Regions from separate parts of the Paenibacillus sp. EKM10P genome, predicted to be linked through region 1. Evidence: riboswitches for the same ligand, from Rfam matches in the RefSeq annotation. Region 1 holds a riboswitch; the other holds the start of a gene.
The links. A riboswitch is a leader RNA that binds a small molecule or an ion and turns the genes downstream of it on or off. The one in region 1 is predicted to bind ZMP and ZTP.
Positions count from the first base shown of each region.

Region 2: another riboswitch for ZMP and ZTP. It lies ahead of HFE01_RS22150 (bifunctional 5,10-methylenetetrahydrofolate dehydrogenase/5,10-methenyltetrahydrofolate cyclohydrolase); the one in region 1 lies ahead of HFE01_RS10180 (TIGR01440 family protein).

Region 1 covers NZ_JAALET010000003.1:181,192-184,306, forward strand. Annotated here, with positions in the region: gene HFE01_RS10175 (serine hydroxymethyltransferase) at 1-1,077, opposite strand, end outside; gene HFE01_RS10180 (TIGR01440 family protein) at 1,199-1,786, opposite strand; ZMP/ZTP riboswitch at 1,994-2,075, opposite strand; gene HFE01_RS10185 (low molecular weight protein arginine phosphatase) at 2,154-2,738, opposite strand; gene HFE01_RS10190 (manganese efflux pump MntP) at 2,824-3,115, opposite strand, start outside.
Region 2 covers NZ_JAALET010000013.1:28,289-31,403, reverse strand. Annotated here, with positions in the region: gene HFE01_RS22160 (sensor histidine kinase) at 1-66, opposite strand, end outside; gene desA (Delta(5) desaturase DesA) at 127-1,188, opposite strand; ZMP/ZTP riboswitch at 1,401-1,484, shown strand; gene HFE01_RS22150 (bifunctional 5,10-methylenetetrahydrofolate dehydrogenase/5,10-methenyltetrahydrofolate cyclohydrolase) at 1,598-2,464, shown strand; gene HFE01_RS22145 (cyclodeaminase/cyclohydrolase family protein) at 2,461-3,099, shown strand.

The sequences.
Region 1 (3,115 bases):
AATACGGATGCCGCTGGTAACGAACGGACTCGTTGGGTCGAAAGGAATGGCATTTTTGTTGACCGTGATACCCACGGAATCCAATACATGCTCCGCTTCTTTACCTGTAATATTCAAATTGCGAGTATCCAACAGCATCAGGTGATTATCCGTACCACCGGATACAATGTTGATTCCCTCTGCCAGCAGTGTTTCAGCCAGCACCTGTGCGTTGCGAACTACGTTTTGCGCATAGGTTTTGAATGATGGCTGGAGCGCTTCACCCAAAGCAACTGCTTTGGACGCGATCACGTGCATCAGTGGTCCTCCTTGAGTACCAGGGAAGATAGCTTTATCAATCGCTTGCGCCCACGCTTTGCGAGTCAGAATTAGGCCCCCACGCGGACCACGCAGCGTTTTGTGTGTCGTTGTTGTCACAAATTGGGCATGAGGAACTGGACTAGGGTGAATCCCTGCTGCCACGAGACCTGCGATATGTGCCATATCCACCATGAATAAAGCACCTACATCATTAGCAATGGAAGCAAAGGCTTCAAAATCGATAGTACGCGGATATGCACTTGCACCAGCTACGATCAGACGAGGGCGGTGCTTGAAGGCTGCTTTGCGCACTTCATCGTAGTCGATGCGGAAGTTGTCTTCACGTACACCGTAAGCAGCAAAGTTATACAACAAACCAGAGGCATTAACCGGGCTTCCGTGTGTTAAGTGGCCGCCATGCGCCAGATTCATACCCAGTACAGTATCTCCAGGTTGAAGAGCTGCCAGATATACCGCCATGTTAGCCTGCGCTCCAGAGTGAGGCTGCACGTTCGCATGCTCGGCGCCAAATAGTTCTTTCGCACGGTCACGTGCAATATCTTCGACGATATCTACATGCTCACAGCCACCATAGTAGCGTTTGTTCGGATAACCTTCAGCATATTTATTGGTAAGCACGGAGCCCATGGCTTCCATTACTGCTTCACTGACGATATTCTCAGATGCGATCAGCTCGATATTGTGGCGTTGCCGTTTCAGTTCAAGCCCCATTGCTTCCATCACTGCCGGGTCACTTTTACGCAGATGTTCCATCATGATTGATTACTCCCTCTCCATGGTCAAATTGTTGGGTATACAAGCAAATGCCTGCTCCTCTGTTGGGTACCTCTTCATCAATGCAAAAAAGATCAGTACAAACATGCCGACATGCCAAATGCTAATCGCAGTTTCCACCGGCTTCTTGTTCCAGACTGTACACTGCCCGTTGTCCGCCAATAAGTGGAGGACGAGTGAACGCAGCCGTCACACGTGCTTCACCAATCCAGCGAAGGCTTGGGCGAAACGGAACGGCAATCGGGCGCAAATGCATGCCAATCAGCGTTTCGCCGATGTCTATCCCGGCATGAGCCTGCACATTCGCCGCCAGACACGCATCGTCCATAGAGCGATAGGCAACGGTAGCCATAGAGCCCCCTGCTGTACGAACAGGAACAGCCGCAACCTCCATCAGGCCTAATCGCTCCAGTAGAGAACGTTCAACGACCAGTGCTCGGTTCAAGTGCTCACAGCATTGAAACGCCACATCAAAGCCATACTCTCTGCGAACGGATTCTACTCCAGACAACACTTGCTGAGCCACATCCAGCGCTCCTGCTGTGCCGATCCGACTTCCAGCCACTTCACTCGTGCTTGCGCCAATAACCAGCAGGCGACCAGCTTTAAGACTGGCCACTTCTGCAATTTCCCGCACGACAGAAGCGGTCTGTGCTTCGAGTGAAATCTCATGATCCAATTGTTCTACCATTGGAACCTCCTTTGGTTGAACAGCCTCTCAGAGACTAGGCATGGTCCCATGCCCCAAGTTCAACACACTCTCTCCTGATCACAATCTGACTATATTATAGCCGATGTTTCAGATTTCGAGCAGAAAAAATGGAAGAACAAGAAGGCAACAGAAGATCTGCTGTAGCTCGTATACGAAAAAAGAGCAGTCCACACCTATGTGGAATTGCTCTTTTGCCCAGGCGACCGGCCGTATATCCGATGCTCCATCGTGGTTAATCCCACTTTTGTCGCCAGTTACATCGGATTCTCATTTTTCCACCTTATCTTAACGGATTAACTGTCGAAAATCAACAGATTCCGTACAAAATAGAGGAATGGTACCGACTTTATTCGGAAGATCCCTTTAGCTTGTCCAGCAACTTATGCAAAGCTACACGGATTTCCGCAGCTGTGACATCGTAGTCCTCCCGCGAACCGCCAAACGGATCTGAGATATCGAAGCCCGGAATCCGTTGATGTAATTCAATCATTCGCTCACGTTCCTGCGCTGATAGCTCTTGTCCAAGTGAAGCCATCAACTGCTGTGAAGCATACAAGCCGTCTAATTCCTGTACGTCCTTCAGCACTGCGTCCCGGTCCTCCACATACTCCTTCAGCGTAAATACTTTGCCCGCCGTTTGTGGAAACCGTTGAATGACATGCTGTTTATGTCCTTGCGTCAAGGTTAAGATCAGATGTGCCCACTCGGCAAGTCCGTCGCTTAAAGGGGTTGAAGTGATCTGATCGGATATATCGTGATCACGTAGAACCGCCTCTGCATGCCGGGATATCGACGCCCCGTCCATCGCAGCTACTCCAGCGGAACGCACTTCTAGTTCCAGTCCATGCTCAGCAGCCAACTTACGCAGCATCCCCTCAGCCATTGGACTGCGACAGGTGTTCCCTGTGCATACAAATAAGATATTCTTCAACGTCTTCACCCCCCGTATGTTGAAAAAATATATAAACAGAGGATTACTCAAATCCTGTATTTATTTTACACTGTCTACGTTAAAATCAAAACATAAACATAAAGCCGAATGCCAGCAAAACGGCACCGCCCACCGCTTCTCCATAATCCCCCAGATTGCGGCTGACCTTGCGCCCCAGTAACAGCCCCAGCATCGCCATCGCTCCCCCGCAAAAACCAAAGGCCAGAACAGTCAGCACCAGGTCACTCTGGAACATCCCCAGGGACACTCCCACAGAAAATGAGTCAATGCTCACCCCAAGTGCAAATAGCAAAAGACCCAAAGGCGACCGATGATCCAATACGTGTACGCCGTCTCCCTTGAAGGAATTGTACACC
Region 2 (3,115 bases), on a different contig from region 1:
AAAGACAACCCACACATAAGGGCTAAGTCCCGTATTTCTTTGGAAAATCTGATACCACTTTTGCATCCTGCCACCCTTTTCTACTTTAGATACCCCTTATTTTATCATACCAATTTCCGTACAACGTTATTTTCGTTCCGTGCCTACAACAGGCGTAGGGATGGGCTTTGAAGTGCCAACACGTTTGCTAAGCAGCGGCTTTACTTGTTTAAAGGTCAGAAAGGTCTTGGTACTTTCATCCCATAGTCGGAACTTCAAAGATTCCAGACTGCTACTCACCGTAATCGTGGTCGCCTTTTGCAGCAACGGTGTCGCTTCATGCGCTTTCTCCAAATTGTAATTTGGTACTTTCGGGCTCAAGTGGTGAACATGATGAAAACCAATATTACCTGTAATCCATTGCAATACTTTAGGAAGCTTGTAGTAAGAACTGCCCTCGACGGCCGCATTAATATAACTCCACTCTTCATCATGCTCAAAATACGAATCCTCAAACTGGTGTTGCACATAGAACAGCCAGATTCCCAACATACCAGAGACAAAAAAGATAGGCGTCTGTACCAGAAGGAATGCCTGCCAACCAATAGCCCAGCACAACAGTGCATACAATGCAACAATGGATATATTCGTCACATAAGTGTTTATCTTTTCCTTACGTTTGGCTGTCTTGACATTAAACCGATAGGAAATCAAAAAAGTATAGATTGGACCTAGGCCGAACATAACCCAAGGATTTCGATATATACGATAGGCCAGCCGTGTCCATGTGGAAGCTGCTGTGTACTCTTCTACTGTGAGCACCCACATATCACCTGTGCCTCTTTTATCCAGATTACTGCTGGTTGCATGGTGGATCGCGTGACTATTTTTCCATTGGTGATAAGGGCAGAGCGTAATAATACCTGTAATCGTTCCCACAAAATCGTTCAGCTTGCGACTTTTGAAAAAAGATTGATGACCACAATCATGAAAAATAATAAACGTCCGTACCACAAACCCTGCCGCAATAATGGTAATGGGAAGCGTCAGCCAGTAAGAAACCGCTAGGCTAAGATAAGCGGCATACCACAATAGGATCAGCGGTCCCAAGGTATTGAACAGTTGCAGAACGCTGGATTTCGTGTTTATTTTCTCGTAGGGAGCCATATTTTTTTTCAATTGAGCTAACGGGAGTTGTGTCATACCCATTATGATCCTCCTTTAAAATGCAGCCCATACCTTAATCCTGTCAGGCGTACATGTTGATCTAAGCTCAGTATAAGGAGACCGCTGTGTCTGCTGTAGTCATAAACGTCAGTTCGGGTATATGACATTTGTCATATAGACAACTAACCAAACCTGTTTGGCAAATGTTCACGGGTTTCTTTTCTGCTGTTATTTTGTTAAAATATAAGATATATAACGCTGTATGTGACTGGCGAAGTCAGTGGAATGAACCACGAGGGAGCATACAATCAAGCGTACCGTTCGCCTGGGAGAAGTATTTGCAGAGGATTCGTCTGTCTTGACGACCTTGTGCAAATACTTTTTTTCGTTTTCGAAGACCATGACACCCTGTTGATTCCATTATGCGATAAATTCAGAGGAGGCTCGGACTATGGCTATTATCATGAAATCCAAAGAAGCAGCTGAGCAAGTGTATGCAACGATCCGTTCCCAAGTAGAGCAAATGAAACAGCAAGGACACCGTCCCCATCTGGCAACCCTGTTGATAGAGGGTGATCCGGCATCTGCATACTATGCACGGACCAAGCAAAAAATAGCAGAGAAGCTGGGCATCTCATTTCATCTCCATACTTTTAATCGTCATGTAAGCGAAGCCGAACTTCTGCACGTGATCGGTACCCTAAATGATGCATCCCATGTACATGGCATTATGCTGGAACTCCCGCTTCCTCAACATCTTTCTGCCTCCGTTATTAAACAGTCCATCGCCCCCTACAAGGATATTGATGGAATTACACCTGATAACAAACTGGCTACCGTTACGGGTGACGCAGGACTATACCCCGCTACACCTCAAGCCTGTATTGAACTGCTCAAGCATTACGGCCACTCCTTGGCAGGCAAAAATGTCACGCTCGTGGGCATCGGGCAAACAGTGGGACTTCCCCTTTTCCACATGCTGCAAAGAGAAAATGCCACCGTCACCGCCTGCCATGCAGGTACGCGTGATATTGCAGAGCATCTGAGCCATGCAGACATTGCCTTCGTCGCAGTCGGATGCCCTAATGTGATTACGCAGGATATGGTTCATCCAGGTCTGATTCTCGTGGATGCAGGAATTAATGAGACGCTGGAGGGTAAAATTGTGGGGGACGCTGCTCAGGACGTTGTAGAAAAGGTACATGCCATTTCTCCCGTTCCCGGCGGTGTAGGCACCTTAACGACCGCAATTTTGTACAAAAACTTGCTCAAAGCGATACATCTGCAACATTACTCCAGAGAGGTGGTTTATTCATGAGTGAACTGTCGTGGAACCAGTCCATCGGACATTTTCTGAAAGAAGCTGCAAGTGCAGCACCTACCCCTGGTGGAGGAAGTGTATCCGCGCTGGCTGCGGCACTAGGCGCAGCGATGACCTCCATGACCGCCAACCTTTCTCAAGGAGAAAAATACACGCAATTCCGTGAACAAATGGTGCAAGTCATTAGCAGTATGGAAAGATTGTCTACGCATTGTGAGGAACTGATGGCCGCAGACATCCAATCCTTTGAACAATACATGACCGCGCTGCGTTTGCCCAAAGAAACAGACGAAGAAAAGCGCTATCGTACCCATTCCTTACAAACAGCCGTGATTGCTGCCATTGAGGTACCTATGCGCCTGCTGGAAGTATGCCGGGACGGACTATCACAAGCCTACAATATTGTGGAAATATCCAATAAAAATGTGATCTCTGATCTGGGCATCGGTGCGATTTTGTTTGAAGCAGCCGCTCAATCCGCCCTGCTCACCATTGATATTAACCTTGCCTCGCTAGAAGACTTGGATGTCAAACAATCCTACGAAGCCAAAACAGCCACACTCCTCCGTGAAATCGGACAAATTAAAGAGCAAACCTTGTTGACCGTACGCAGTCGAATCGCAAGTAGTTAGCTCATACTGCGCTCTA